DNA from 3 places in the Bacillus sp. SSR7 genome. Region 1 is predicted to be linked to each of the others. Evidence: riboswitches for the same ligand, from Rfam matches in the RefSeq annotation. Region 1 holds a riboswitch; each other region holds the start of a gene.
The links. Region 1 has a riboswitch for S-adenosylmethionine ahead of AC0NJG_RS25575 (MetQ/NlpA family ABC transporter substrate-binding protein). Riboswitches for the same ligand answer to the same signal wherever they lie in the genome.
Positions count from the first base shown of each region.

Region 2: it holds a riboswitch for S-adenosylmethionine, as region 1 does, so the genes downstream of both, AC0NJG_RS14530 (M20 family metallopeptidase) here and AC0NJG_RS25575 (MetQ/NlpA family ABC transporter substrate-binding protein) in region 1, are expected to answer to the same signal.
Region 3: it holds a riboswitch for S-adenosylmethionine, as region 1 does, so the genes downstream of both, AC0NJG_RS20780 (hypothetical protein) here and AC0NJG_RS25575 (MetQ/NlpA family ABC transporter substrate-binding protein) in region 1, are expected to answer to the same signal.

Region 1 is NZ_JBVVXV010000020.1:12,098-23,139, reverse strand. It holds gene AC0NJG_RS25600 (DUF3981 domain-containing protein) at 1-1,502, opposite strand, end outside; gene AC0NJG_RS25595 (MFS transporter) at 1,581-2,114, opposite strand; gene AC0NJG_RS25590 (FAD-binding oxidoreductase) at 2,111-3,547, opposite strand; gene AC0NJG_RS25585 (DUF6612 family protein) at 3,659-4,423, opposite strand; gene AC0NJG_RS25580 (NAD(P)-dependent alcohol dehydrogenase) at 4,569-5,477, shown strand; SAM riboswitch class I at 5,558-5,672, shown strand; gene AC0NJG_RS25575 (MetQ/NlpA family ABC transporter substrate-binding protein) at 5,759-6,583, shown strand; gene AC0NJG_RS25570 (methionine ABC transporter ATP-binding protein) at 6,596-7,636, shown strand; gene AC0NJG_RS25565 (methionine ABC transporter permease) at 7,611-8,279, shown strand; gene AC0NJG_RS25560 (SDR family oxidoreductase) at 8,317-9,093, opposite strand; gene AC0NJG_RS25555 (DUF5068 domain-containing protein) at 9,533-10,825, shown strand; gene AC0NJG_RS25550 (DoxX family membrane protein) at 10,972-11,042, shown strand, end outside.
Region 2 is NZ_JBVVXV010000007.1:11,099-22,140, reverse strand. It holds gene AC0NJG_RS14560 (alpha/beta fold hydrolase) at 1-1,229, opposite strand, end outside; gene AC0NJG_RS14555 (TetR/AcrR family transcriptional regulator) at 1,288-1,854, opposite strand; gene AC0NJG_RS14550 (MFS transporter) at 2,215-3,357, opposite strand; gene AC0NJG_RS14545 (TetR/AcrR family transcriptional regulator) at 3,420-4,016, opposite strand; gene AC0NJG_RS14540 (SDR family oxidoreductase) at 4,297-5,061, opposite strand; gene AC0NJG_RS14535 (Lrp/AsnC family transcriptional regulator) at 5,231-5,671, shown strand; gene AC0NJG_RS14530 (M20 family metallopeptidase) at 5,747-6,952, opposite strand; SAM riboswitch class I at 7,041-7,142, opposite strand; gene AC0NJG_RS14525 (AAA domain-containing protein) at 7,218-9,527, opposite strand; gene AC0NJG_RS14520 (VOC family protein) at 9,639-10,031, shown strand; gene AC0NJG_RS14515 (hypothetical protein) at 10,101-10,415, shown strand; gene AC0NJG_RS14510 (serine hydrolase domain-containing protein) at 10,569-11,042, opposite strand, start outside.
Region 3 is NZ_JBVVXV010000013.1:93,394-104,435, forward strand. It holds gene AC0NJG_RS20740 (YfcC family protein) at 1-734, opposite strand, end outside; gene rraA (ribonuclease E activity regulator RraA) at 936-1,415, shown strand; gene AC0NJG_RS20750 (DUF4430 domain-containing protein) at 1,754-3,550, shown strand; gene AC0NJG_RS20755 (DUF4430 domain-containing protein) at 3,607-4,410, shown strand; gene AC0NJG_RS20760 (energy-coupling factor transporter transmembrane component T) at 4,433-5,311, shown strand; gene AC0NJG_RS20765 (ABC transporter ATP-binding protein) at 5,284-6,945, shown strand; gene AC0NJG_RS20770 (ECF transporter S component) at 6,918-7,619, shown strand; gene AC0NJG_RS20775 (hypothetical protein) at 7,788-7,979, opposite strand; SAM riboswitch class I at 8,102-8,200, shown strand; gene AC0NJG_RS20780 (hypothetical protein) at 8,301-8,558, shown strand; gene AC0NJG_RS20785 (SWIM zinc finger family protein) at 8,811-9,200, shown strand; gene AC0NJG_RS20790 (NAD(P)H-dependent oxidoreductase) at 9,224-9,799, shown strand; gene AC0NJG_RS20795 (group-specific protein) at 9,796-10,149, shown strand; gene AC0NJG_RS20800 (short-chain fatty acid transporter) at 10,190-11,042, opposite strand, start outside.

The DNA.
Region 1 (11,042 bases):
TTTTGCGCCTCTTTCCCATTTGAAGTCGGTCTAAATGAATCTCCGCTTCCACTCAGCGCATTTTTATAATTCTCAAGCGCTTCTTTTTGCGTCGAACCTGTTGCAAATATTTTCGCATTAGAAGCATAGATAACAGTATGGGCACGTACTAATCCTCCGTCATCAATAACAGGTACAATCCAAGAAGGTTTACCGTACACGTTATAAATAACCGGCATCGTTCCATGCCACTTTTCTCTCTTAAAGGAATTATCCACGACTTCCGAAGCAGCCGAACCATCCATAATTCCCTTTACTTCTTTTCCGTTATAGTAATACAACTTACCTGTACGCGCATCAATAAGTGAATAACCTAGTGCAGAATCTACTCCTTCTTTCGGAGAAGTGAAATCAGTAAAGTAATATAGTGTTCCATCCTTACCGAAAATCGGTGTAACTCCTTCTTTCGTTCCCCACTCAGTCGGGATCTTCATATCAGTTTGCGAGAATTTTGTATTCCAAAATCCGTGAATATATTTACCGAAGTACGTATTTAACGTAGATGCAGTCTCGTGATTTAATACGCCATCAACAAATTTAGGTGCCTTGCCTTTATCGTATCTTTTCACTTCACCTGTTTGTGCATCTACTACTACAACGCCCTCTACCTCAAATCCAGATCTTCCTGAAATAAATTCACCGTACGTCATTGTGTAATACGGTTTCCCTTTATCATCCACTTCAAATTTAGGTTTTCCTTTAAAAATTAAATTTGGTTCTGCTTGCCTTACCACACGCTCTAAATGATTTCCGAAAAACATGCTTGGCACGTATTTCATTTTATAACCAAGGTGCAGTTTCGCTTCTGCATCAGGATTCGTACCTGACATCGTGACGTACCCTGGAATTGTCTCAGCTTTACGTGCTTTAAAAAATCCTGAAACTTCAATCGGTGCTACATATAAAGCCTCGCCATTTACCATTTGTGGCGTTAATTCTCCTAGCTCAAAATAAGCTACCTTCGGAATATCCCCAAATACTTTTTTCATCTTATTCTCCGCTGTCTTTGGCGGCACCGTAAATGGCTGATCATTTTCAGTAAATGGCTCTGAAATATCTTTCTCTACCTTTACAACAGAATCATATTTCTTTTGCGAGATTACTATATCGTGCAAATAACCAAAGTAGCCGTAACTTGCAAGTAAAACAAGCATTAGAAGTCCTTTTAACGTACCTTCTAATTTACCTATTTGATCTTGGGAAAATAAAACAAGCCCAATTAAAATTGCTACTGCAACAGAATAATGAGTAAGAATTGAATCTGCTCGATCATCAATTAGCCAAAAATATTCATAGATTGCAATACCTATCCAAAATAAAACTGGAATAACTAAAATAGATGATTTCTTACCCTTTACAACCTTCTCATCCCTTTTCTTATCCACTGCTCGAAGTTTACTACCGCTTCTTCTTGTCCATGGAATCAAAAACAAAGTGAGAATAGCTAAAATTAAAAATTTCATCAAAGGCAATGTCCCCTTTTCTTTTGTCTTCCCCTTTAGTATAACAAATAAAGGTTATTCAGGTAAAAATGGGAATCGTTATATTTTTTTACTACTTAATATAACTCCGCTCACTACATATAAGATAGATGCAATATAAAAAATCGTGCCGATCGTAAAGAAATCTACTAAATATCCCGTTGCAATAATTGCTACTGCTCCTCCAATCGATGTCCACACATGATATTTTCCAATCTCATAACCAGCATTTTCTTGTACAACTTTTCGTGCTAACGACGTCTTCTCCGTATTACGCTGCACAGCACCTAAAACCCCCATTACAATTTGAAGAATGTATACATGCCAGACTTCCGTGGCAATCGGGAAACAAAGCATTAATATTGCCATGGACCAAGCATATATAATTAATAATTTCCGATCACCTACTCGATCAGACACCTTTCCTACTACCGGATATACAAGCGCTGAAGTTAAGGCAAATAAGCCGTACGCCCAGCCAAACTGTGAGAAGCTATTTCCAACATTCCGAAGCAATAGAATGTAAAAAGGAAATACCATACTTCCAGCCATCATAATAATGCTTTGTGAAGCTACAAATCTTCTATATGTCATTTCGTATACTCCCTATAAAATAAATTCACAAATCTCTCTTTTGGATCCGCTTCTTTTTTCTTCTGAAGAAATTCTTCTATACGAGGATATGCTCTCTTTAACTGCTCTTTCGTTGGATAAGAATAATACGGTAAATAATAACTACCGTTATGCTTTAACGTAACATCAATCATCTTCTGAATAACATTTTCTGTTTTCTTTATCTCATGTTCAGAACGCCCTTGATTAATTAAAAGAACCAGTGCAAACATATCATCTTTCGCATAGGATAAAACTGCATTTTCATTCTTTTCCACGTAACGAATCGTAATATTGAGCAAATTAAACTCTTCCTCATTTAATACGTTACGTAAATCATCTACGTATTCCGTGAAAGAATCTATAGGCACAAAATATTCTTGTAACACCTCTGTCCTATTTGGATTTTCATATTCCATAAAGGCACTATCTGACCTCATAACATTATTTCGCGTCTCATACTTTCCATCTGTACGTTCAAAATAACTTCTTTGTATATCCCAGAACGTATCTTTTCCCCAATCACTATAGCGTGATAATCCGAGTAAAAATTTAGGCGCTGCTATAATAGTTTCTTCTTTTAATTCACTATACTCCTCCCTCATATTTTGGTTTTGTGCCAATGTATAATCTGTCACATACATTTCTCTTAAAAATGAATTTGGAGCAACAGAAATACGAGCTAAGTGCATACGAACATTTTCATCTTTTTTCACTTTCTCTTTGAAATAAGACGTGTATTCTTTATAATCTAGCATTTTCGTGTGCGTTTCATATAATTCATCATTTGTTAACTTTAAGGTCACATCTAAAATGACACCAAATAACCCGTAACCGCCAATGACATAAGGAAATAAATCCGCATTCTCTTCTCTACTTACATTACGCACCGTACCATCCGCCATTAGCAATCTAAACGACTCTACTGTATCAATCAATGCTTCATGACGAATATCACGACCATGTACATTTACACTTAATGAACCGCCAACCGTAAAAATATTTTGAGATTGCATAACTTGAACCGCAAGACCATATGGATTTATTTTCTTCTGAATATCATTCCACGTGGCACCACTTTGAACTGTAATACGCTTCTTCTCTGGATCAAATTCTAATATTTTATTATACCCTTTCATATCAAGCATCGTCCCATGCGGATAATATGTCTGCCCGCCTTGGCTATGCTGCATACCTGCAATAGAAATCTTCTCTCCAGAAACATTCGCATCTTGCACTAATTTTATTAAAGAGTGCTCATCCGTAGCACTTTCAACACGTTTTATTTTTGTCGGAAGCAATTTACCTACATCACTCATAATAGGATGATCCAGTTGTTTTTTATATGTATGTACAGACGTTGCAAGCAAAACGGTATACGCTACAATGACCACCGCTATCTTTTCTTTTTTCAAATGACACTCTCCTCTTCTACATCTTTTCCTCTTTATATTGTACCTATTTTCCTATGAAGAAAGAATACAAAAAAGAGGGCCCTTATTTTAGGTCCCTCCTTATCAAAACTATTACTTTGCTGCTGGCAATTGTATTGGGTCAAACTTTTCATACGACGTATATTTTGCGTTCGTAATAATGTGTGCTTTATCCTTGCCATTACTACTCATAATCATGTCTATCTTTGCTGATTCATATTTAAAATCTTTTGTAATGATATATTCTGCATCCACTTCTTCTATCTTCGCATTTTGTGCTTGTAACATTTTTTTCTGCGTTTCATCCATGCTAGTTAACATACTTTCTGTTTCTTGCCCTTTTAATGTAAATTTCAGTTTATATTTATCTCCGCTTTTCTCCAGCTTCATTTTATCTAAAACTACTTCCGGTACTTCTAATTTATCTATAATATCTTGAGTCGCTTTCATTCCACCAGCGTTTAATTGCTCCTCTGGTACGGTTATAACTTCTCCTGTATTAGGGTTTTTTACCTCACCAGCAACTTTACCATCCACAGTATACACTACAACATCTGTACCGGAAATATTCATTTCAGAACGAGAATTCTTTGTCTTTGGCTCTAATTGCATCTTAGCCTTTAATATATCCATCTCTGTTCCCTCAGCTTTTACCCCTACACCATATGTCATCGTTACATGTTCTTCATTTTTAAAAGCTTCATTCGTTTTCTTGAAAACATCTTTCGCCGTTAATTCCTTTTCTTTTTGAACGGATTCTTTTTTCGGCTCATCCGTCTTTGCTGTTTTCTCATTACTACACCCTACCCCTAGACTGATTGCAAGTACTAAACTTGAAACAAAAATAATTTTTTTCATACTGTTGCCCCCTTTCCCAAAATAATATCACCTCTTTTCCTATGAAATCTATATAATTTTTAATCTATACTCGCTATATAGCGACATGTTTAATAAAGATCTTAAATATGATGTAAATAACGACAACTCATTTCAGGAGGACATTATGAAGGCGATCATTTGCACACAGTATGGACCACCTAACGTTCTTCAGCTTCAAAATATAGAGAAACCTATACCTAAAAAGAACGAAGTATTAGTTAAAATTCACGCAACAAGTGTATCGACTGGAGATTGTAGAATACGCGGATTTAATAGCCCTCTATTATTTTGGATTCCTATGCGACTTATATTAGGACTTAGAAAACCGAGAAACCCTATACTTGGCGTAGAATTAGCAGGAGAGATAGAGGATATCGGGACAGATGTAACTCAATTTAAAAAAGGGGATCAAATTTTTGCATTAACAGAACTCAATCTTGGTGGTTATGCCGAATACACATGCGTGCATGAAAGTGGATTAATAACATTAAAACCTACCAATGTAACGTATGAAGAAGCGGCAGTTATTCCTTTTGGTGGAACTTCAGCGTTGCATTTTCTGAGAAAAGGCCGGATAAAAAAGGGGCAACAAGTTCTCATATATGGCGCCTCTGGATCAGTAGGAACAGCTGCCATACAACTCGCTAAATATTTTGGTACGACCGTTACGGCTGTTTGTAGTAATTCAAATTTTGAACTCGTGCAATCTTTAGGGGCTGACAAAGTAATCGATTATACGAAAGAAGATTTTACTAAGCGGGGGGAATACTATGATGTTATATTTGATGCAGTTGGAAAATATAAAAAATCCCTTTGTAAACAAGTATTAACACCTAATGGAATATATGTATCTGTTAATGGAATGATGGCAAAAGTAAGTAAAGAAGATATGTTTCTACTAAAAAAACTAACTGAAACAGAAAATTTAAAGCCTGTTATTGATAGAACTTACCGGTTAGAAGAGATTGCTGAAGCCCATATGTATGTAGAAAACGGGCATAAAAAGGGGAACGTTTCGATTACCTTAAAATAAAATATATTCAGAAAATAACGTTGACAATTCTTTTTGTAAGATTTACTATTAGTACCATATTAAAAAACTACATACACATACTCTTATCAAGAGTGGCGGAGGGACTGGCCCGATGATGCCCGGCAACCGAGCTTATAACGTATAAGCTAAGGTGCTAATTCCTGCAAAACGAGTTCTCGTTTTGAAAGATAAGAGAGGAATCTATTTTGTCTATTCGGCACCTCTCTTATTTTTGAGAGGTGCTTTTTATTTTGGAACGTATATTTAAGGGGGAATTATAGATGAAGAAAGTATTATTAAGCATTGTAAGTGGGGCTGTATTATTATTAAGCGCATGTAGCGGGAGTTCAGATAAAGAAGTAAAAGCGTTAGATGAGAAAAAGATTACTGTCGGTGTAACAGGAGGGCCGCATGAACAAATTTTTGAAAAGGTAAAAGAAGTAGCAGCGAAAGACGGTCTCGAAATCGATATAAAAGTATTTAATGATTATGTAGCACCGAACGTATCCCTCGATGAAAAAAGCCTTGATGTAAATAGCTATCAAACAAAATCATATTTAGACGTATTTAAAGCGGAACGTAATATGAAATTAACCGAAGTATTTTCAACAGTAACATTCCCTATGGGCGTATATTCAAAAAGCTTAAAGGATGTAAAAGAATTAAAAGAGGGCGATGCAATTGCTGTACCGAATGACCCAACGAATGAACTTCGAGCTTTAAAACTATTTGAAAAAGCAGGAGTTTTAAAAGTGGATCCAAAAGCTACAGAAAAAGCGACTGCAAAAGCGACTGCAAAAGATGTAATTGAAAATCCAAAAAATTTAAAGATCGTTGAATTAGAGGCATCTCAATTACCAACACAACTAAGTGAAGTAAAAGCAGCTGCCATTAATACAAACTTTGCATTAGGTGCAAAATTAAGCCCTGCGAAAGATTCTATCTTCCGTGAAGGAAAAGATTCACCATATGTGAACTGGGTCGTTGTTCGTACTGAAAATAAAGATGATGCTGTTGTAAATAAATTAAAGAAAGCTTATCAATCTAAAGAAGTAAAAGAATTTATCGAGAAAAAATTTGATGGTTCTGTTTTACCGTCTTGGTAGGAGCTGACGATAATGATTGAATTAAAAAATGTATCCAAAGTATTTACAACAAAAAAGGGGAATGTGGAAGCTCTTAAGTCTACTTCTCTTCAAGTAAAAAAGGGCGAAGTATTTGGAATCATTGGATATAGTGGTGCTGGCAAAAGTACATTAATTCGCTGTGTAAATTTATTAGAAAAACCAACGACAGGAAATATCATTGTAAACGAGCAAGATTTAACAACACTGTCTACAAAAGAACTAGCAAAAGCGCGACAAAAAATCGGAATGATATTTCAAGGGTTCAACTTACTTAAAACTGTTACCGTTTATGAAAATATCGCATTGCCGTTACGCCTTGCTGGCATTCCAAAAGTAGAAATTGCAAAAAGAGTAGAAAAGTATTTACGTATTGTCGACCTTTTTAATCGAAAAGACGCCTATCCGAGTGAACTTTCTGGTGGTCAGAAACAACGTGTGGCCATCGCTCGTGCACTATCACACGAACCGGAAGTGTTATTAAGTGATGAAGCAACGAGCGCTTTAGATCCAGAAACAACTGACTCTATTCTTGATTTACTATTAAAAATCAATGAAGAAATCGGAATTACAATTTTACTCATTACACATGAAATGAACGTTATCCAGCGTATATGTGACCGAGTTGCTGTTATGGAACATGGAGCAGTAGTTGAAAGTGGCACCGTGAAAGAGATATTCACAAATCCACAGCATGTAACAACAAAGAAATTCGTAAATAGTGCATTTGCAGCGAAAATCCCAGCCGAAGTACAAAAAGAACTACAAAGAACCGGAGAAATCGTAACACTTTCATTTATAGGAACTTCTTCTGGTGAACCAGCGTTAGCTGTTGCTACAAAACGATTCCAAGTATATCCAAATATTTTATCCGGTAATATTACTCAATTAAAACATGAAGCATACGGGAAACTTGTCATTCATATGCAAGGGAAACAAAATGAAATCAACCGTGCTTTATCATTTTTACAAGAGCAAGGAATCATCATAGAAGGAGGTAGAACAGATTATGGGAAACAAGTCCTTTTTGGATGAATGGGGTAAAGTCATATGGGAAGCAACCATTCAAACTTTTCAAATGACATCTATTTCATTACTCATCTCGATCCTTATTGCACTGCCACTTGGTGTCACGCTTGTTTTAACAAGACCTGGTGGACAGCATGAAAATAAAATCATCTATCCTATTCTTAATACAATTATTAATATCATTCGCTCTCTTCCATTTATCATTCTATTATTCTTCATTTTACCTTTTACAAAGTTTCTAATGGGAACATCCATTGGCGTGCAAGGTGTTATCGTACCGCTTGTCGTCTTCACTGCTCCTTATATCGCACGTTTAATGGAGACAGCTTTACTAGAAGTGGATCGTGGTGTTATTGAAGCTTACCAAGCAATGGGCATTTCTACTATAAAAATCATTTGGCACGTCATGGTGAAAGAAGCTCGTCCCTCTCTTGTACTTGGATTAACAATTGCAACGATTGGCTTAATCGGCGCAACAGCAATGGCTGGTCTTGTCGGTGCTGGTGGACTAGGGGATTTAGCATATCGATTCGGACATTTACGCTATGAACCTGAAGTAATGTATGCAACTGTCTTTATTTTAATTATCCTCGTTCAAGGATTACAGTCTTTAGGGAATGGTGTTGCACGAAGATTGAAGAAAGATTAAAAAAGAAGGTATCTCACCAGGGTGAGATACCTTCTTTCTATCTTTTAAATCCACCTTCTGAGTGAATAACTTGCCCTGTAATCCACTCTGCTTCTTCACTTACTAAAAACTTAATGAGCCTCGCTGCATCCTTTGGTTCACCAATTCTTCCAAAAGGAAACATTGGCTTTAATCCCTGCTTTATCTCTTCAGTCATCCATCCTGTACTAGTTGGACCTGGGTTAATTGCATTCACTGTTATTCCTAAATGAGCTACCTCAGCTGACAACGTACTAGTAAGAGCATCAATAGCTCCCTTCGTTGTTGCATACGCTAGTTCCCCCGCCATAGGACCTTGGAATTGTCCCGACGTCATATTCACAATTCTACCACCAGATTTCTTATCAAATCCTCGGGCAAATTGACTACTTAACAATGTAGTCGCACGAATATTTACCATATAATGCTTATCCAGCTCTTCAGCAGTCAAATTAGAGAAATCATTATTCTTAGAATACGCTGCATTATTAATTAATATATGAGGGTAGCCTAGTTGTTCAGTAACTTTATTTATAAGCTCTTTCGGTGCATCATTCTGAGTTAAATCTAACTCCATACTTGATACCTTCACACCGTTTTTTAGTAATTCTTCTTTTAATTGTATTTGTTCACTTTGATCAACGCCCCAAGGCATCTCTTTATCGTAAGCTGTCCAATATGTAAAAAATATATCGTATCCTGCTTCAGCTAATTCTTTACAAGTCGCTGCACCTATACCATCTAGACGACTTACACCTGTAATAACTGCTACTCTATCTTTTAATTGATTCATCATATACTCCTCCAATTTTAAAGGACGCATATTTCCTATAAGAGATATAAATTTCCCCACATAAGTATCCACTCTTACAAAAGGGATGTACAAGCCAAATATGCAGTCCTTGAATGATTTACAGATAGCTAAATAAACCCTCACTTATGAGAGAAAAATTCATCTATCTAATTTCTAATCATTACAAGTTCATCCACATATTCAGTCCTTGTCTCCTTTCCATATATCTCTATTTCTATCATACCAATATAATGTAATATTTCAAATGATTTAAAAATACAAACCAATATTCCATTCCAAACTTCCATCGATTTTATTATATCATAATATTTAAATAATGGAAATAATTAGAAAAAACACTGGTAAATATTGACTAGTCTTCTTATAATAAAATGTGGGGCTAATGTGAGAGTTTAGTTTTAAACAAATAGGGGGAAGAAACATGTCAAAAAAATTACTTTCTTTATTTTCTGCAGTAATCGTAGCAGCTTTTGTAATAACCGGCTGTGGTCAAAGCGATACGACAAATAAAGAACAAAAAGAGAATGCAACAAAAGAAAGCAAAACGGATACAACGAAAGAAAATAAACCTGAAGATAAAAAATCCGAAAACAAGAAAACTGAAGATAAAAAGACGGAAAATAACGCTACTAGCTCCAGCGATTATTCGAAACTTATTTCCTATATGGAAAAAGAAACAGGTGGTAAAACAAAAATTCTATTTGAAAATAAGGAACCACAAGTTTATAAAGCTGAAGATGTTTCAGTATCAATGAACAGTTATACATTAGTTGAATTAAATGGATTCCATACAGACTTTAACATTCCATTTAACCGTCAAACAGAGGGCGGAGTCATTCTTGTGAACTATAGCGTAAAAAATAGTTCAGCTAAAGATATTTATTATATGCCAGCATTGGACATTTCATTTACTGGTGCGCAGAAAGTATATAGTAACTATAAAGACTTAATTCCAAAAGAAGATCAACTACCAACTAAGCTTGCTCCAACGAATGATTACTTAGTAAAAGCAGGAGAAACCATTTCTGGTTATATCGCGTATCCATTCGGAAAAGATGATCTAGCGAAAATTTCAAGTCTCTCAACAGTCTCAGTCACAGTCCCAACTGCACAAGCTAATAAAGGAAAATTCGATGCTCCAATCGGAAGCCCTGGAAGCTTTTCATTAAGTTTAAATAAACAAGGTGCTGAAAAAGTTGCAACAGATAAAGCTTTCTACCAAGATAAAGCTACAGCTAATAACATGGGCGATAAAAAAATGTTAAAAGAGAAATCAAGTATTAATAACAGCCAAGAATTAGGTGCTGTTCATGTTACATTAGATGGATACCAATTTACTCAATTCACACCAAATTCCGTCGAGGCTCCGCGCTTTGCAAATTTCAAAAATGGTATTGTTCTATTAACAGTGCAATTCAAGCTTGATAACAAAGATACGCAAGACGTTTCACTATCTCCTATAAGCTCTACATTGAGAGTGAATGATGGTACACAATATACAATTAACGAAGGTATGCTACTCAATTACGACTATAACGCTGCAGTTAAAACAGGAACATCTGGAGAGTTACTACAAGTATTTATTTTAGATCAAGAGCAGTATGAAAAGATTTGGAAAGACAAAAACTTTGAGATTGAGTTAGGACCTATGAGAAATAAAGAAGCTAAGGATATTTCACAAGGTAAAAAAGCTAAATTTACATTACCTAAATAAAGTAGAGAAGGCATATAACATATGATTGTTATATGCCTTCTTTATTTTCATAAAAAAACACTACTTTTGTTCACACTTTATCCATTGTGAATTTTTTCACAATGGATATATAATAAACTTGTAAATACAATATTGGAGGGATTTCAATGGTTATCAATTTTTTAAGAACTGATAAACGTGCTACTTTCATATTATTATTTTTACGACTTTACATAGG
Region 2 (11,042 bases), on a different contig from region 1:
ACAGGTTGACCAGTTTTTTCATGAAGCTCTTGTGCTAAAGGAAATAAATCCTCTCCATCACTCAATAAACCATGTAATAATATAAACGGTTGACCCTCTCCTTGTAATTGGTAAAGGGTATTGTTATCGCATAATGTTCGTTTAAATACATGATTATGCTGGCCATTTTGATACATCATTCGATAATCCAGATCAGCTACTACGGCAGGGAAAAATTTCATTACACTCGTCTTCTTAAACCAATCTCCTCCCATAATTTTTTTCGCTGAAACATCTGAAAATTTTCGGTTTGTAATAAAATTCAGTCCATCAGAAGGAATTTTTGTTATTTTACTTACTCCACTATTCATAATTGCTTTCATAAGTGGCATTGGAACAGAGATTTTTGGTGCCCTCATATTCATACTTTCCGACATAATACTTAATAATTCAGCAATGTTCTGATCGTGCTGTTTGTCTTCAACAAGTGTATATGTTTGAATAGTCGGTTGCTCCAATCTGAAAACCTGCACAATAAACTTCGCAAGCTCATCGTTTGAAATAAGTGGTAACCTATATCCCTTACCTCCAGGAATCACTGGCATGAGCCCTCTTCGCATACTCATCACAAGCAAACCTAATCCTGCTATCTGCTCTGTACTCCCTGTTTTACTACTACCGACTACAGTTGGCGGATTAATTACAGAAAGAGGATAACCTACTGCTGATGCGTGCTGACGGATATAAAGATCTGCTAAAAATTTTGTTCTCTCATATGGATTTTTTATTTTCAAATAATTGTTTCCTTCTTGAAACACATCAATTGCAATCTTGCTATTTTTATCATCAAAGGGACTCATATAACCTACAACATGAATAAATTGTTGCAAGCCCTTCAATTGATGAATACTTTTAGCTAATTCACTAATGTGTTTGGCGCCATTTAAAAATACGGACGCTGCCTCTTTACTTGTCGCTTGAATATCCATGGGGCCTCCTGCGTGAATAATCACATCCGTTTTCAATACCCTCTCCTTATCTTCAGCACTTAGACCTAAATCTATTTTCGTCAAATCACCTTCAATAAAGTGCATAACTGCCTTTTTTAAGATGCCTCTTTCTTGAAAAAGGCGTATTGCTTTACTTTTCGACCTTACTAAAAGAAGAATTTTAACATCCTCTTTGGCTAATTCTTTCACTACTTGCTTTCCAATAAAGCCTGTTCCACCAGTTAAAAATACTGTTCTCATATAAAATCCCCCTTTTAGTACTAATCAGTACTAATTTAATGTAAAAAAAATGCTTCTTTTATCGAAGCAATTTTAAAAAATGATCTGCTGTTTTCGTAATTACAGTTGCATCCTTCAATGTTTCTGAAATAAATAACGCTCCTTCAAGATTTGTAATAAAAAGTGATGCAACCTCATCAATATGAATCGTATTTCTGAATTCTCCATTCTCTACCCCTTGTTTAAGTAATAGAGAAACTTTCTTTTGTAATCCTGTAAAAAAAAGACCTATTTTTTCTTTTATTTGCGTGGCCTGTTTAGGACTTTGAATATAAAGAGTAATAAATGGACAGCTCCCCTTATACTCTCTCGACTGAACTCCTTGTGATAATTGCTTTAAAAACAGTTGGATACGATCTTCAACTAAAAATTGATTCTGAGAAAGTACGTCATCAATTGCAGATTGATACATTTCAATCCAATAATCAACGACCGCTTCTAATAATACTTCCTTATTAGAAAAGTGATAATACACATTAGACTTTGAAACTTTGCTTACACGTACTAATTCATCCATACTTGTATAAGCAAATCCTTTTTCTAAAAATAATGTTGCAGCTACTTCAATTACACGTTTTTGATTCATTAATTTTACCTTTGTCATAACTAGAACTATATAGTACTAATTTAAATATTGCAAGTATTTATGTTCATTTAGAAAAAAGTTTGATTAAAAAAGTTCCACTAACATTGATTTTACTGCAAAAAAAAATCTTACTTTGAATAAATTTGAACTGAGCCCCGAAATTGTTCATTCACTATCGTCTAATAGAGGTCACCATACATGCCCATCAACTTAAGAAAAAGAAATGCCCCAAAAACAAAAAAATGAGCGGCTTCTCAGAATAACTATCTGTAGAGAAAGAAAATTTTAATTTAGGGGGATATGAAAATATTAGCTTGATAGCGATGTGGCGGTACCCCATATAAAGAAATTTTAAACATCTTAATCTACCTTTCCTTTATGTAAATATGGGAATAATGAAATTACCCCAAGGATAGCTAAACAAGCTCCAATCCATAGCGGAGATACAAAACCATATCCTTTACTGATCCCAAGACCACCTAGTGACGAACCAATAACAATACCTAGCGTAATAAAAGAACTATGAACGGTATTTATCATTATTCCATTACTAGCTGTTTTCATCACCCTCGCAACCATAGCTGGATTCAATGCTACACCAGTTAAACCAATAAAAATCGTAGCCATAACTGCAATGTATTTATTCTCCGCACTTAAAGCAAATACAGACAACGCTATGATTAATATAATTAATCCACCCATAAGTATTTTCATTGTAAATTTATCAGCAAACTTGCCAATTATTATATTTCCAATTACCGTCGCACTACCATAGAGAGCAAGTAAATATGGAATACTTGCACTTGAAAAGCCTGTGACATTTGTAAATATCGGAGTAAAATAACTAAATGCTGCAAACGTACCACCAATAATGAACATACTTGTTACGTACGCTGCCCAAAGATGAATATTCTTAAATCGCAGAAGTTCGTCTTTCCAATTTAATTGCTCTTTATTTGAAGATGATGGTAATAACCGTTGAATCATAATCCCTGATACTAGCACAAGAACCGAAACTGCCCCAAAACTAATACGCCAGCCAAAATATTGCGAAATAACGGTTGTTATAGGTAAACCTAATACAGTTGCGAACATTAAACCTGCAAGTACAATTGATGCAGCTTTTCCCCTTGAATCAGAGTGAACTAATGTCGCAGAAAAGGAAATCGCAACTCCAAAAGCTGAAGCTGAAGCAATACCAGTTATAATACGTGAAATCATCATAATATCATAGTTCCAAGCAATAGCTCCGAGTGATTGACCAATTAAAAATATGAACATTAAAAACAATAATGCTTGTTTGCTGCGCATTTGTAAGAGGATTGCAGTTAAAATGGGGCCTCCTATTACCATTGCTCCTGCATAAGCTGAAATTAAATACCCAATAGATGATACAGGAACCTGGAATGCAAGAGCAAGTTCATTCATCATACCTGCAACCATAAATTCTGATGTAGTCATACAAAAGATTGCTAAAGCTAATAAATAAATAATCGATGGCATAAAAACACTCCTTATTCATTATTGTAATGATTGGTACAAAAATAGTGCGAAAAAAGAGCGCACTAAGCGCCACAAATAGACTCTATTGTTCCTTTGATAACTTGTTCAGACAACATCCGATTTTGCATCGATACATTAAGAACACGGAATCCGTAATAACTGCTTAAAAGCAGACTAGCTAATTCCTCAGCTGATTGCTTCTTTGAAATTTCACCTGTTTGCAATCCTTCCTCCATCACTGTTTCAATAGCTTGTTTAAGAAGTTCAACATGCTTCGAGAAAATTTCTTGTACCATTAAATCGTTTTTAGCACGTTCTATACTGGCATTAATCAATAAACATCCTTTTTGATCCATATTCTCAAAGTCTTCTTTCAATGCCCATTCAAAAAAATTACTTAATCGTTTTTTAACTGGAATTGGAGTATGTAACAATTTCCTTTGTTCCCTAATCCCAATTTCATGGTAGCGTTCTAATACTTGTTTATACAGTTCATGTTTACTACCGAAAGTATTGTATAGACTTCCTTTTCCAAGTCCTGTGTCACTGCATAAATCTTGTGTAGAACACCCTTCATATCCTCTTAACCAAAATGTTTTCATTGCAACATCTACAATTGAGGAATAATCAAACTCTCGAGGTCTGCCGCGTTTATTCAATCGTATCCTCCTCTCATTTTAAAGATAACATGAATAGAATACCCTTTTTGTACCATGCGGTCAATAATTTTATTTTATTGTTACTGTAAAATACAATTTGATTATGTTAGATTACGAATAATGAAAAATAGCCCCTTATTCAAATTTCCTAGCGAAAAAATCACGTTTTAATAGACTTCTTTATCATCCCTACCTTTCTATAAATTACTAGTTATGAAACAAGGATCGTTTCATAACTAGTAATTTACTTGATTAGCTTGATGGGTATGGAGTAGTGCCCCTATAAGCAAAACCCTCCAGAAACATCTAAAATTTGCCCCGTTACCCAGCGACTATCAGAGGAAGCAAGGAATGCTACTGCATCTGCAATATCTTCAACTTGCCCTATTCGTCCGAACACAGATGAATTCGTAGCAAAATTTCGTATTTCTGGATTATCTAGCAATTTCGCATTCATATCTGTCTTCGTATATCCAGGCATAATTGTATTCACTGTTATACCTCTTTCTCCGAGATGTTTAGCAAGAGGAAGTGTCATCGTATTTAATGCCCCTTTACTTAAACCGTATGCAATTGAGCCTGTAAAACCAAGTCGTACTTCAGCTGATGAAATGTTGATAATGCGTCCTTCTGCTCGCAGTAATGGTAATGTTTGCTGAATCAAGAAGAACGGCGCCTTAATATTTACAGCCATAATTTCATCAAAAATCCCTTCGGTCGTATTTTCAATTGTTCCTTGTGTACCTATCCCTGCATTGTTTACTAAAATATCAATCTCTGCTGTACCAACTCTTATTTGTAATTCATTCTTTAATTGTTCTACTAGCTTTTTGACACCATCAATTGAATTGAGCTGAGCTTCAATTAAGAATGCCTTTCCTCCATTAGATTCAATCTCACTAATCGTTTCATCTGCAGCTGTTTTATTTCGGCCGTAGTGAATCGCTACTAATGCCCCGCCTTTCGCCAATCTCTTTGCAATGGCACGGCCAATTCCGCGACTCGCCCCTGTTACTAATGCTACTTTCCCATCAAGATTCTTCATTTTTTTCCATCCTTCCTAAATTTCCGTTTGATAAAAACCTATACTTATATTTTCATGTAAACACCAATAATTATAAATACAGATTTATAGGTAATTTAGTTTGTTTACTTATGATATTATAGTTATAATTTGTAATTCACTTTAGAAAACACAACAAGGAGGCTACACAATGCAAAACGCAGTAAAACTGGATGAAATCGATCATAAAATTATGAACTTGTTATATGAAAATGCGAGAATTTCCGTTTCAGAAATAGGACGGATCATATCCATGACGCAGCCTGCTGTAAAAGAGCGTATTAATAAACTTGAAGATCAAGGAGTTATAGCGGCTTACCGAACGAAATTTGAGCCTTCTAAAATTAATAAAAACATTCAAGCATTCGTTATGTTTAAAACGAGCCAATGCTCTGATTTTATCCAATATTGTAATACCGCTTCTGAAGTAACAGATTTATATCGAATTAGCGGGGAGTTTAATTATATGATGAAGGTCATGAGCGATTCGATGGATTCTCTCGCTACATTTTTAGACTCTTTAATGCAATTTGGATTATCGTCTCCTTTAATTGTATTAAAGAGTGAGTTCGAGGAGAAATTGTCGTTCTGATAAAGGAATAAGCGAATTGGCATCAAATTTTCTCAAAAAAGAAAAGGGAGTGGATCATCCACTCCCTTTAACCACTTATCCCTGATTCCTCTGCGCCTCTCTAAACTCTTCCTTCACCTTCTCTAACAACCCTTCTTCCGTAATTAATCGATACGCCGTATTCGCTAATGCTTTTGCGGATGTAATTAATGCTTTATCTCCTAATTCTGAACGCGCTGCTTCTCTAAATTCATTCGTATGTGCAATTAAGTCATCTGGGCCGATTTTAATGTACGGGTGAATGGTTGGTACGACTTGACTTACGTTTCCTGCGTCGGTTGAGCCGATGCCGAGTCTTTCTTTACGGTTTACATCTTCACCTAGTAATTCTAGTTCTTCAGCTACGATGTCGTTATATGTTTTTGTTACGAGTAGTTCATCGATTTCATTTTGGAATTGATGGATTTTTACTTTTGTGCCTGTTGCTAACGCTGCCCCTTGTGCGATATTTTTTACTTTTTCTGTTACTTCCGCACATCTTTTTCGCGTTGCTGCACGGATGAAGAATCTTGCTGCTGCGTAGTCTGGAATAATGTTAGGTGCTTTTCCTCCCTCTGTAATGACGCCATGAATTTTCACGTCTGATGGAAGTTGTTGGCGAAGTGCGTTAATACTGTTATACAGCTGGATAACCGCATCTAATGCGTTAATCCCTTCTTCTGGTGAAGCTGCGGCATGAGCTGTTTTTCCGTAAAAATGAAAATCAAGTGGATCGACTGCTAGTGAAGGACTCGTTGTTGCTGTTTTTCCACTCGGATGAATCATAAGCGCCGCATCAATGTTTTTAAATAAACCTGCCTTTACATAACTCGATTTTGCGCTACCGTTCGGTCCTCCTTCTTCAGCTGGTGTTCCGAATACGACAACTTCCCCGCCAATTTCTTCAAGCGTTTCTGATAATGCAATTGCTGCTGCAACACTAATTGTGCCGATTAAATTGTGACCACACGCATGGCCAAGTCCTGGTAAAGCATCATACTCCGCTAGAAATGCGATTGCTGGTCCTTGTTTTCCAGAGCTTTTTCGCGCGATAAATCCCGTTTCATGTCCAGCTATATTGTGTTGTAATTGAAATCCTGCACTCCCTAGCAATAAACTTAACGTTCTTGATGCGTAAAACTCTTGGTTACCAATCTCCGGATTCGCATGAATATCGTGACTTGTTTCTATGTACTTTTCCTTATTTCTTTCAATACTCTCTTCAATTGTTTTTCTTTGTGATGTTACTCCTGTAGCTCCCATTTTTCTTCCTCCTTTTATTTTCACGTAAAAAAGCCTCTTTCTAAAAGATAGAAAGAGGCTTCTGTATATACAGTCAAAATGAGCTTCTTTCTTATCTTTCAAGTTACCTTGCTGGAATTGGCACAGTATTCATAAAGAATCCGCTGCCGAGGTATCATAGGGCCAGTCCCTCCACCTCTCGTGATAAGAATTTTCATAAAATTATATTAAATTACATTCATTCTAAGTTCATTTTAAATAAAAGTCAAGGAATTCCTATCCGAATTTACCGGATATCTAAAAATCCTTTTAATACACCAATTGTCTCAGGTGCTTGCAGTCTCGCACATACGTACGGGAATTCCGTACTACCTTCAAACATCATTTGAGATGTGAGTGGTGCGCCTGCCCAAAAGATTTCATCATCGATTACGATAAACGGGAATGCTTTATTTTGCCTTTGTAACTTTACATTTTTCAGTTGAACTGGTCCATCACTATACACTGTTATTTGCGCATTTGTACGCATTAATGCTTGCCATACTCGCTTATCCACTTGCTTCGTACTTGGAAGTGAAATAATAATTTTTCGTTTTGCAGCTAAAATATCTTTCAATAGCCCTTTCGGTTCTTCAAGATTTATTTCCATAAACCAGCGTAAACGTTTCGAAATTTTTCGTTCCCACAATTGTCTTGATGTCGTACGATCATACACATCTCCGTGACGTTCTATATGAGCTGTTAATTGTGACAACGCTTGTTTTCTTGAAAGATTTTTACGCATATAATGGCAATCTGATAATTGAATGAACTTCCCTCTCGCTCTTGTCACTGCTACATTGACGAGACGATGGTTTTTATGGTCAAAGAATAACACGCCAGGTCGTTCTTGCGGATAACTATCCACTGTATCAAAAATCATCATATCTCTTTCTGAACCTTGGAACTTATGAACCGTTGCCGCTAAAACAGGTATGTTTTGATATTTCGTTCTCTGTAACATTTCTCTAATACACGTTGATAAGAATCGTGACTGCGCTCTGTAAGGTGTCACAATACCAATTGATTGCACACCGTCTAACAATCCGATTAACATCATTTGCATCGCTACTAAACCAGACATAATGTTAAAACGAGATCCTGAAGCAGCGTCTTTTAACGAAAATGCACCCATTAGACTCGTATCAAATAAAACGCTCGCCTCATTTGCGAAAGGTTGCAATTGCGCAAGTTCTTTACGTTCTGAAACAGACGGATGGTCATAAACTCTATTTTTATAAATAAATGAGTTTGTAAACTTAGATATATCCGCATGCATACGTCTTTGTTCCTGCAACATAAACAGGTTTGGATGTGCTTCTGATTTATTGACAGACTCAACAATCCCGGCATGGTAGAACATATCTTCCCCAAGCCATTTTCGAACGAGTTCATGATTCGCCATCGCAATTGGAGGTAACTGTAAAAAATCACCACATACGACGATGCGTTTTCCAAGTGAAGCAGCTAATGCAATTTGCGGAACATATGCCATACTTACTTCATCTACGACAACTAAATCAAATGTACGCTCATAAATAAGTGAATCAATGGCACATTTCGATAAAGTTGCGCCGATTACTTTCGCATTTTCAATGTATTCTTTTTCTACTTCTTTAATTTTCGCTTTTTGCTTTCGAAGATCACTTTCAATCTCTTGTATACGCTTCTTATCAGCAGATGTTGCTTTATACGATAAAATCTTTTCACGAAGATCTTGTCGTGTCTCTTCTAAATAGAGTCTCTCTTCTCCCCAAGATCCGTTCGTCGTTTCAACTAACTTCGACGCAAGTAACGTTTCATGATTTCGTATATGTTCATGTTGACTATAACCGTAACGAACAATTTCACCAGGTGTCCATTTCTTTTTCTTTTCAATTTGTTTCGTTACTTCACTCATTAATACGTCCACTGCCGCATTACTATGGGCTAACACAAGTACCGATTTCCCTTTTTGATAATGAGCTGAAATAATACGTGATAAATTGTAAGACTTCCCTGTTCCAGGTGGTCCCCATACGTACGTTGTCGGATTATAAAACGCGCGATACGCCAATTCATTTTTCGGATTTTTCATCTTCTCCATATGTTTCGGACTGCTCGTCCCATCAACAAGACGCTTTATACGATTACGTTTTAGCTTATCTTTACGTGCTTCTTTCAATCGCTCTTGCAGTTGCTCTAACAATTGCCACGGTTCACTGTATAAAACCGCTTCTCTTATTTCACCTTGTATATAATCATTTAATTTCAGTTCTATTTCTAATCCATGTACAGATAATACTTCTCCTGTCGCTTCCTCACCATCGAACTCAATTCGAATTGGTGAACCTTCAGGTAAGCTTACTTCCGAAATAAGCTGAAATACGTATACTGTACTTTCATAATCTGTATATAAAAAACGACCATTCATGATAGAAATTTTACTACCACCTATCGTTTTCCAATGTTTAATTTCATACGCTAATGCATAATGCCACTCTTTCATCGTTTCTGATAATGAAGGAGTTTGAGTAGGTGTATTCATCGTATAATCTCCTTCCTTCTCCCCAAACATACTTTCTCACTATACCATATAACACGCTAAAATTTGTAAGGTTTTTATCTTGCTTATTTTCTTAATTTTCAATAATATATTGTATATAATTTTCAGAAAGAAGGAATCTACATGCCAGTTAGAAGAATCGAACACGTCGGACTTATGGTTACAAACTTAGAAACATCTATTTCATTTTATGAAGAAGTAGTCGGCTTACAGCTCATTAAACGTATGGATCACCCGAATCCAGACTTAAAACTCGCTTTTTTAGGTGTGGAAGAATCAAAGGAAACGATACTGGAACTCATTGAAGGCTACAACTCTTCTCTTCCAGCAGAAGGAAAAGTACATCACATTTGCTTTAAAGTGGATTCATTAGAAGATGAAATCGAAAGAATAAAAAAACATAAAGTAACCTTTTTACTAGGAGAAGAAATTGAAACATTACCAGATGGAACACGTTACATATTCTTTGCTGGTCCTGATGGAGAGTGGATTGAGTTTTTTGAGACGGAGAGATAAAACGAAGCTTTAGTCAGTCCACAATTAACGGGATCATAACTTTATGATCCACATAAGGAGTAGAAACTGATGAATACAGTTTTTATTATCGTTTTTTGGGTACTTATACTATTTCCACTTCTTTATATAATATTGATAAAGAAGTGGAATATAAAAGTAGCTGCTTTATTTGTTGGAAGGATTCTATTAAGCATTGTCTATTTCATAAATGGAATGGTGTTAGGACTGCAACGAAATTGGGTAGATCATGAAACAGAGTGGGATTTCTTTATCAAATCTTTACTAAACTGGAAAACTGATGCGCTTATACACTTGTTACTTCTAATTATTATCATTACTTTGGATTTAGTTATTACATTTTATTATATTAATAAAAAGAAATAGGATATCCACTCCTATTTCTTTTTTAATGGGTAGCGCCACATTGCTATCAAGCTAAGAGTTTAAGTGTAATATCATTTAAGGGAATACTTAAGATACAAATAAAGTCTCTTTTCCATGTCGTACTGTTTTATTGAAGTCTAACCCGAGTTGTAGCTAGTTCAATGCGACTGTAAATTCGGAATTCGGTGCACCAGCAAATACAACGTTTCCTTTCTCTGGTAGTTTCACTTTGTTATTGTCACTAACAACAGTAAAATTGACGCATACTCCATTCGCATCATACACCGCGAATGAACTTCCTGATGGCAACTCCACAGTCATCGTTTTCCCTGCTGCCTCTTGCGGAATCGTAAACCATTTCGCATGCCCATTTTTTTGCAGTGTAACTTTCGATAATTGACCTGTATCAAGGGATTTTACATTAGATTCACTGACGTATAAAAAGCTGGCCATCTCTATATATTCCGTGCCATCCTCTGTATAAAAATGGGCTTCCTTTGTATCTCTCCCATTCATCACAGGGATCTGAATTTGATGAGTCGCCGTATTCGGACCTGTAATTTTTTTGCCGTCCCAATACCCATCCTTGATTGTAATTTGTGTGTTAAGAGGCATTAGTTGTCCTAG
Region 3 (11,042 bases), on a different contig from region 1:
CTTGGAAACCAGTTGTCGCCGAGTATGCTTCCTTTATTCGATTTTTTCAAGCGTTTTATATACCAATTAATATATAGAATGGTAGCCAATAAAAAAGAGATATAAATTACCGTACGTAAACCAATTCCCGAAAACATCGGAAGTTCTGCGATTTTTTGTGAAATGCCTAAAGGTGAGGGAGATAAAATAGTAGCATTAAAACCAGCATAAGTGCCTAAATAAATAATTGCTACGCCAACGATAGCGTCCCATTTTAATGTGCGTGCCACGATGATACCAATGGGTATAAAGCCGATAACTGAGTTAACGATAATACCAGTCGTTCCGAGAATAGAAAAGAGCGCGGCGACAATACATATGAAAAGTAATTGCTGATTACGAAATTTGTTAATAACATGATAGATTAAACCGTCAAGAGCACCTGTTTTTTCAAGAATCGCAATAGCACCACCCGTAAATAAAATTAAGAAGATGATAGGAGCAGCAAGTGTCATTCCTTTTTCAATAGCAGTAAAAAAAGAAACAAACCCTACTGGCGATTGTGGAACAGAATGATAACTTCCTGGTATTGTCGTTGTAACAGTACCGTTAGTAACTCTTTTAAATTCTCCAGCAGGAACGAAATAAGTAGCTATTGCACAAAGTAAGGCAATAAAAAATAGTAGTACGTACGCGTCAGGCATTTTAAACTTTCGTTTACTAGTCTGTTTTTTTGCCTCGGTCTGTAATTGCATAAAACCCCTCCTTTTTCACTTTATTAATTTTTAATATTCTGAAATTTATCTGTGAAATCGATTATAATAAAGGTTGCTTCCTAAGGCAATAGTTTTTCTATCCTTTTCACGCACATACAAATTCTTGCAACAGTAGACAGGGAAACGAGAATAATCAAAGAATATGTTATATAGAAAGAATAAGGAAAAGAGGGAAAAAAGATGTGGAAAACTACGGATCTATGTGATGATTTTGAAAATGAATTGCAAATATGTCGCCAGTCTTTTCGGTCTTTTGGGAAGAAAGAACAATTTTACGGGAAAATTGCAACTGTAAAAGTGAAGGATGATAATGTACTAGTGAAGGAAGGGTTGCAAACATTATCAGAAGGAACGGTATTAGTTGTTGATGGCGGCGCATCTACGAATTGTGCGTTACTCGGTGATAATTTGGCAGCTATTGCAGAAGAAAGAAAGCTAGCAGGAATTATTGTGAATGGATATGTTCGTGATTCTAGTGAACTAAAGAATGTTAATATAGGTATTTTAGCGTTAGGAACAATGCCGAATAGAAGTGTAAAAGAAGGGAAAGGAGAACGAAATATTTCATTGCAATTTGGAGGAGTAGAATGGAAGCCGAATGATTATGTTTATGTGGATGAAGATGGCGTCATTATTAGTGAAAAAAGTTTGCATCGTTAAAGGTTAGTAAGTTACTATTCTTAGAAAATAAATACGATAAAGCATGGACAAAATTCTATGTCAATAGTAAAATAATACAGAAATTTATAATTTACAGAATGTATAGGTTTATCGTTTTACGATAACTTAAATGGAAGTCAGTTTTGCCTAGAAAAGTGAATGTTATCACAATGATACGTTCATGAACAAAATTATTTTTCCTATACAAATATAGCCGCGAATGATGCGGGTAGGAGGTGTTGCACAGTTTGTTCGACACTTACAAAAAAAGAGTGTCAATTGCACGCCCTTGAAGGGCCTTTTTTTGTGTGAATAGTAGTAAGGGAGGAAATTTTGGGATGGCAATGTTAAAAAAATGGCTGCTTACGTCGTTAATGGCAGTTACACTTGTATTTGTTTCTTTTGCGAATACAGTACATATTACGTTTGCTGAAGGAAATACAGCAAAACTTGCAATTGTTGGTGAATCACAAAAGGGCATTATGTTATGTCCGAAAGAAGAGCAAATTGCAGATGGGGAAACAGCTTTAAGTTTGCTACAAAAAGTCATGGGGGACAAAGTAGAAGCTGAAACGATGTCGTTTGGAACGTATGTAAAAGGCATTGACGGCTTAATGGCCGGTGCTACAAGTGGCTGGCTGTATGATGTAAATGATAAATCTGCAGAAGTTGGAGCGGATAGTTATAAATTAAAATCTGGAGATGTTGTTGTTTTCCGCTTTGTTTCAGACTGGAGCAATATGAGTCAAGAAACATTACAACAAACATTAGATAAATTTGGTACTTGTAAAACGGTAGAAGAACCAAAGACAGATGATCCAAAACAAGAAAAACCAGAAGAACCAAAAACAGATGATCCAAAACAAGAAAAACCAGAAGAACCAAAGACGGATGATCCGAAACAAGAAAAGCCAGAAGAACCAAAGACAGATGATCCAAAACAAGAAAAGCCAGATGGAACAAAAACAAATGATGAAAAACAAGAACAGCCAAAGCAAGAGAACATTCAAGTTCCAGCAGCACAAGTAAATGACGCAATCTCTAAAACATCTGAAAAGATGTTACAAGATGGAATTGAAAGCGATTGGGTAGCTTTAGGTCTTTCTCGTTCTGGAAAGAATGTTCCAATCGAGGCGAAATTAAATTATGTTAAGGCTGTAACTGAAAAAGTAGAAAAGCGTATGAACCGTTTTTCAGCGACAGATTTAGCTAGAACGATTATTATGATGAATGCAATGAATGCAGACCCAAAAATGGTAGGCGAACATAATTTAGTTCAAAAATTGTACGAATCAGATAAAGTGAATTCTGTTACAGGTTATACATTTGCTTTACTTGCATTTGATACGAAAAAATATGAAATTCCAGTAGATTCAAAATGGAATCGAGTTGCTTTAGTAGATGCACTTTTAAACGCGCAACATACAGATGGCGGCTGGACTTACGATAGCGCAAGCAGTAAAGATAGTGCTAGTAGCGTTGATGTAACAGGTATGGTTTTATCAGCATTAGCTCCTTATCAAGAGCGAGAAGATGTGAAACCAGCTGTGCAAAAGGCTGTTGCATACTTATATAATGAACAACTAGAAAATGGTGGTTTCTCTGCTGATGGACAAGTAAATTCTAATAGTGCTGCACAAGCAATTATTGGATTATCACTAGTGAAAGATGTAGATCAAAACCGTCTACATAAGGCAGTGCAAAATCTATTGTCATATCAACTTCCAAATGGTGAATTTAAATGGTTACCAGGGGATCAAACCGGTAGCGGAATGGCAACAGAGCAAGCATTATTAGCTTTACTTCAGTTTAAAGACCTTGGAAAATCGATTTATGACTGGTCAACTGAATCTGTTATTGAAATCGATAAGAAACCAAATGTAGATTCAGAAAATGTTGTAGTAGAAAAAGAAGTTACTGAACAACCAGAAGAACAAAAACAAGTGCAACAAGAAACAAAAGATGACAACTTAAAAGTTGTTGTTGATAACGAACCGGTTAAACATAAAAAATCTGGAAACGGTAGCACACTACCAAAAACAGGAGCATCTTCTCATAGTGCAGCTACAGAAGTAGGTATGGGTGTATTATGTATTGCTTCTGCATATGTATTATGGAGACGTAAAGCAGCTTAACAAAAATTAGGAGCAATCATTTGCTCCTAATTTTATTATGAAAGGTGAGAGACAACATGAGTAAGATGAAGTGGTTTATTTCTTTACTGCTTTCACTTGGGTTACTTGCCGGATGTGAAGAGGCAGCTGTAAAGCCTGAGAAGAAAGTAGAACCAAAGCAAGAAGAGGTAGCAAAACAAGAAGAGAAAAAAGATGAAGCGAAACCGGAAGAAAAGCCGGAGGAAAAACAAGCTGAACAAGATCAAAATAAGCAAGACGAACAGAAAGAGAAACAAGAACAAAAAGTAGAAGAGAAGCCGAAAGAAGAGAAACAACAGGAACAACCGAAAGAGCAACCAGCTGTAAATAAGCAACCAGAACACCAAAAAGCACAAGAAGAGAAACAACAGCAACAACCGAAAGCACAAGAGGTAAAAGAAGAAGCGAAGGTTGTCAATCAACCGAAAGAAACACCGAAGCAGGAGCAGAAAGTTGATCCGAATAAAGAGGAGAAAACGATACCGACTCCGCCAGTACCAACTCCTGAACCACCAAAACCAGATTCAGTACCTAAACCGCAAGTAAAACAAGTTACCATCTCAGTAAAAGGTAATGAAGGATACTTATTAGGTGCGAGAAAAATGGATGTACAAGAAGGCGATACAGTGTATAAAGTATTGCAGCGTACAGGTTTAGATGTGGATGCGAGTGGGTCTAAAGGCGATGTTTATGTAAAAGGTATTAATGATTTATATGAAAAAGATATTACCGCTACTAGTGGCTGGAAATATCGTGTGAACGGTGCATTCCCAAACCATAGTGCAGGTGTAGTGACAGTGAAGCCAGGAGATACAATCGAGTGGGTGTATGTATTAAAATAAGAAAGGCATTTGGTAAAGGACTATGAAAATAAGTTTTTCTTCTTTACATCCTTTTGTGAATTTTTCCTATTATATTGGGGTGATGATACTATGTATGATGTGTCTTCATCCCCTTTTTTTAATTGGAGCAATACTATTAATCGTTATAATCAATGTGATGCAAGGGAATAGCGAAAAGATAAGAAAGATGTTACCGGGCACAATCATTTTTTTTATTATGGTCATTTTATTTAATTCGTTATTCACGCATAGAGGGCGAACTACGTTATTTTGGTTAGGTGATAGTCGGATTAAGCTTGAGGCGATTATGTTTGGAGTAGTAATGGGGTTATTACTAGTTGCAATTATGTTTACGTTTGCTTCGTATAATGATATTATTTCAAGTCATAAATTTTTATATTTATTTTCTAGAATTTCACCGAAAGTAGCATTGTTAACGATGATTACAGTGAGATTTGTTCCCTTGTTTATGAGGCGATTACAGAAAATAACACTCGTCCAAAAAACGAAAGGTGTACAAGTAGATGCAGGTTCCATTGTTGAACGCGTGAAAAATGGTATGCAATTATTGCAAGTATTATTAATTTGTTCATTAGAAGATGCATTACAAACGGCAGATTCTATGCAAGCTCGTGGATTTGGTGTAACGAAACGTACGACTTATATTCGGTATAGAATGGAAAGACGCGATTGGTATACGCTCAGTTATTTAAGTATTCTATTTATAGCTGCTATTATATGTAGTACGTATGGCGGAGGGAAGTTAATCATTTATCCGAAAGTCGAATCGGTTCTATTTCAGCAATACGATGGGATGATGTTTGTCGTATTAACGATGTTTATTAGTTTACCAATTATAATGGAAGGACGGGAATGGATATGGTGGCGCATGCAGAAATAAACAATTTATCATTTGTATATGCTGATGAAAACGAAAAAGCGTTACAGCATATTTCTCTTTCTATTCAAAAAGGTGAGTTTATTGCACTTGCTGGAGGATCGGGATCTGGGAAGACGACTTTATTAAAACATTTTAAAAAAGAATTACTTCCAATTGGTAAGCGTACTGGGGATACATATTATGATGGTACTTTATTAGAAAATGTACCGGATTTGTTATCTGCCCAAGAAATTGGCATGGTATTTCAAAATCCAGAAAATCAGCTCGTAATGGATACGGTCATTCAAGAATTAGCATTTTCTTTAGAAAATATCGGATTACCATCACACATTATTCAAAAGAGAATAGCTGAGCTTATTAGCTTCTTAGGATTTCAAGATTTATTGCACCAATCTGTTCATACGTTATCTGGTGGGCAGAAGCAGCTTGTCAATTTAGCTGCGGTATTAGTGATGCAACCGAAACTATTATTATTAGACGAACCAACGGCGCAGTTAGATCCAATTGCTGCGAAAGAATTTTTAGGATTATTAAAACGTATTAACGAAGAACTTGGCATTACAATCGTTTTAAGTGAACATCGTTTAGATGAAGTAATTCCGCTCGCAACGCGCGTTATTTGTATGAATAACGGCCGAATCGTGTATGATGGTAGTCCGAAAATGGTTGTAGCGAATATGTGGGAAGTAGAAAAGTTCCGTCCATTTATTCCGCAAATTCCAAGATTATTTTTAGAGTGGAATGCGAAAGATATCCCGTTTACAGTGCGAGAAGCACAAATGAAAATGAATGATTTTTCAGCGATATCATATGTGAACGGGCCAATAGAACAAAGTGAAAAGCAAGAAGTCATTTTAAGTGCAGAGCATATTTCGTTTCAATATGAAAAAAATAGTCCGCTCATTTTACGAGATTTAACCGTATCGATTGAAAAAGGAAAATGGGTAGCTCTCGTTGGAAAGAATGGGACAGGTAAGTCTACACTGTTAACGATTTTAGCAGGGTTACAAAAAGCGAGAAGAGGGAAAGTAAAGTGGAATGGAAAAGTGATACATAAAATTGATTCGAAAGAACGATTTAAAAGTATTGGGTATGTTTCACAGCATCCGTATTATCATTTTACATTTGATACAGTGTGGGAAGAAGTGTATGAACGTGCAAGCGAGTTATATGGAGAACAAGGAAAAGAAATAGCAGAACAACAGCTTAAAAAGTTTTGGTTACATGCGCTTAAAGAACGACATCCACATGATTGTAGCGGGGGAGAGCAACAACTTCTTGCATTATGTACAACGTTATTATCAAAGCCAATGTTATTATTACTTGATGAACCGACAAAGGGATTAGATCCGTGGAAGAAAGAAAGAGTAGGAGAGCTATTTAGGAAGTTGCAAAAAGAAGGTACAACAATTGTAATGGCAACGCATGACATTGAATTTGCAGCGAAATACGTGAATCAATGTATGATGTTATTTGATGGAGCAGTTATTATGAATGATGCACCGAAAGAATTTTTTAGTGGAAACTTTTTTTATACAACATCTATTAATCGATTCATTCGAAAAGAATTGCCATATGCATTAACGTGGGAGGATGTGTACGAAGCGTGTCCAAACGATATGTTGCATTCATAATATGTATTTTCGCAGTAATAATAGGCACATTACTCTTTACTACACTTATCATGGATGGGTATTACATGTTAAGTAGTTTGTTTATATTAGCGGTTATTATGTTACCTTTCTATATCCGTTTTGAAAGAAAGGCGTTTGTTTCACGTGAAATTGTTCTCGTTGCCGTATTAGCGGCAATTGCAGCAGTTAGCCGCGTACCATTTTCTATTTTACCGAGTGTACAACCGACTTCTTTTGTCATTATCGTTTCTGCAATTGTGTTTGGAAGCGAAACTGGATTTATGATCGGTGCAACAGCGGCTATCGTATCTAACATTTTTTTAGGGCAAGGTCCGTGGACGCCGTGGCAAATGTTTTCATGGGGTATGATTGGTTTTATAGCAGGCTTACTTCGCAATACATTTTTAATGAAAAAGTTATGGGGGAGACTACTATATGGGTTCTTCGTGGGCTTTTTATTTGGCTGGATCATGAATTTCTGGGGGCTTCTCGGTTTTATACGTGAAGCAACGTGGGAAGCTGTCATTTCATATTATATCGCAAGTTTTTATTTCGATTTGAGCCATGCGATTTCAAATGTTGTGTTCTTACTACTATTTAGTACGTCTTGGATTACGATTCTTACAAGATTTAAAAGGAAATACGGCATATTAGATGAGCATAACATGGCGTAGAAAAGCATACTCATATAAGGTAGGGTCGCGACTTACATATTCGTTTGCCTCTTTCATGCTTCTTACATATTGTAAGGAGCATTTTTCTGTATATTTTTTTATCATAACGGCAATAATTATGACGTATGCCATTTGAAAAAACTTCCCACCTTATGATGGGAAGTTTTTTCACTCTTGTTCTAAAATATGAACGGTGTAATCGCAGCGTTGAATAGCTTGTTCAATCGCATAAAGGGATTGCTCAATACGAGCGCGATTAAAATCTTTTTCAACAGTCTGTAATGCTTCTTCTAAACAATGTTTTGCTTCTTGTAATGATTGAAAAGAATCTTGTACATATCCGCGAGCATTTTGATGCATTTCATAATCCTCCTTGCATACTCATATATGTATAGTATGAACAGTAAAGAAGAAAATATAATTCGTTATATTTGTTTGACAATTAAAATGAAATTACGTATAGTAAGAATTAAGTGAATATTTTCTTATCCAGAGAGGTGGAGGGACTGGCCCGATGAAACCCAGCAACCGCGATGCAGGTGCTAATTCCAGCAGAACATATTTGTTCTGGGAGATAAGACGAAGATATATACGTAACTTCTTCTTATCGGAGAGGTTTTTTTATTGCAAAAAAACCGATTACGAAAATTTATATTAAGAAGAAAGGGGTTGCGAAGTACTGTGACACTCGAAAAATACGTCAAACTGCGTAGTACAGTTTATGAATATATGATAGAGCAAGATAAGCCAATATCATTGTTAGATATTCAAGAACATATCGTTTTGCATCATGAAGGAAAATTCACGAAAAAGATGTTACATCAATTTTATTTATCAAGACTATTAGATGAACTGAAACTGGATGGGAAAATTACATTAGCTGATGAATATCTCTATGCTGAAAAAGGGGTATTTTATAAGGCGAGAAAAGGGAGCTAAGCTCTCTTTTTTTGAAGTATGTAGAGTAAAAGACTGCTAAAGCAGCCTGATACAGGGAATGGTGTTGAGTGTGTAGTGTCAAAAATTGAATGTGCCTGAAAGAGGCACTTCATATCGGCTGCAAATGAAAAGAGACACCTTCGCCGAATAGGTGTCAGTCGTTTTGTCATATAGACTTGCTATTTGACAGTTATTAGAATAACATGCAGGGGTTGTGGAAGTCAAAAGGGAATTAAAGGAAGAGGTGCTATGATGTACGCTTACTTATTACATGATATAACGAAGTGGATTCCTAAGTACATTATGGATAAAGGTTATGAATATTATGAAGATGGACATGTAGAAGATGTTGAAATACAAGACAAGAAAATATTTGCTTTCGTTACTGGAAATGCAGGAAACTATGAAGTGATTATTGATCTTGAAGATTTTACAGAAAGTAGCTGCGAGTGTCCGTATGAGAATCTTTGCAAGCATATGGCGGCAGTTGTTTATGATATTCAAGATGCTGGTGAGAGTAAGGTGAAAGAGAAACTGAAAGGTTTAGAAAAGGAAGAGTTACTAACGGTACTAAATCGCTTGTTGCAAAGTTCAAAAAACGTGCAAATTGTAGAGAAGATGTTAAAGAAGGGGAAACTTTAACTTATAGAGGGAGTTGTTTTGTAGTGAATGTACTAATTGTATACGCTCATCCTAGTTCTTCAAGTTTTAACGCGGCGATTTTAGAGCATGTGCAAAAAGGATTACAAGAAACAAATCATTCAGTTACGGTACTTGATTTATATAAAGAACAATTTGATCCAGTCCTTGTATTTAATGAAGAGAAGAAAAGACGTGATTTAGTAAATGAAGAAGAGACAGCTCAGTACAGAAAATTAGTAGAAGAAGCGGATTTGCTTTTATTCATCTATCCGATATGGTGGTGGGGGATGCCAGCTATTTTAAAAGGGTTTATTGATCGTATTTTTGTAGCTGGATTTGCTTATAAATATGAAGGGGCCCTGCCGAAAGGCTTATTGAAAGGTAAGAAGGCATGGGTAATTAATACGTTAGACTCACCATTATGGTACGTCGCATTACTATATCGATCAGCCGATTGGATTACAATGAAGAGAGGTGTTTTACGTTTTTGCGGCATTCGCGATATAAAACGGTCAGTTTTTCAATCTGTGAAAACGAGTAAAGTAGAGAAGCGGGAAAAGTGGTTATTACAAATTGAAGAAAAGGCTCGTACATTATGAATGAACTTGCTCGTATTATAAATTGTTGTCAGTATGATAACGAACTTTTTCGTACATATATTAAGTGCTTAGTCCAATTGAAGAAATGTAGCGAAACGTTTGGGCAAATTCAAATAGAGTTAAGAAATGATTATTTAATAAGAGGAATTTGTGAAAGAGAAGTTGATGAAGTAGTAAGGGGAAGTAAAGAATATGAAACATATTTTCTTCCTAAAGCGTTACAGTGGAATTTTTTGAGGGAACATCCACACCTGATCGGAAAAATTTGCGAAGATTTTTTTGCATTTGAGTCATTACATCTTACGGAGATAGAGTGGGAAACGATTATAAATTGCATGGGAAATAAATGATTTATTATGTAAAAAAGCTAGTATAAAACTAGCTTTTCGTTTAAATAAATAAGAAACATAGACTTATGATAAATCCTGCATATAGTAAGTTCACGACGCAAAATCCCATAATATCACGAGCGCCTAAACCAGCTATTGCCAATGCCGGTAATGCCCAGAATGGTTGAATCAAATTCGTCCAAGCATCGCCCCATGCAATGGCCATTGCTGTTTTTGCAGCAGGTACACCAAGTTCAGCACCAGCTGGAATCATAATGGGTGCTTGCACAGCCCATTGACCGCCGCCAGATGGAACGAAAATATTAACGATGCCAGCACTTAAAAAAGTAAAGAGTGGGAAAGTTGTTTCGTTTGAAATGCTAATAAAGAAATTCGAAATAGCCCCTCCAAGTGAAAGTCCTTCACTATTTGCTCCAATCATCATGCCCATAATTCCCGCGTAAAATGGAAACTGAAGTAAAATACCAGAAGCACTTTTCGTAGAGTTTGAAAAAGCACGAATATATTGAATCGGAGTGCGGTGGAAAATAAGTCCAGCAATTAATAACATAAAAATAACGATGTCTAGCGTAAGGTTAAAACCTTTCGTATAAAAGTAATTGAAAATATAAATGAGACCTAACAATCCAACGCAAAGTGTAATGATGATACTATTTTCCATTTTTTCAGCGAACGTATTTTTCCCTACCTCTTGAGCGGCAGCTTCTTCATGGAACACGCTAGGGTCTACTGTAATCGTATGTTTTTCATCTGGATGCATCGCCTTATTAATGAGAGGCATCGTAACTAAAAAGATAATAACGGGAACGAGGGCGTATGGTGAGAATAACGTTTCAGTTATTGGGATTGCTTCTTTAATACTTCCAGCTGTCGTTTTAATTAACGTTTCTCCA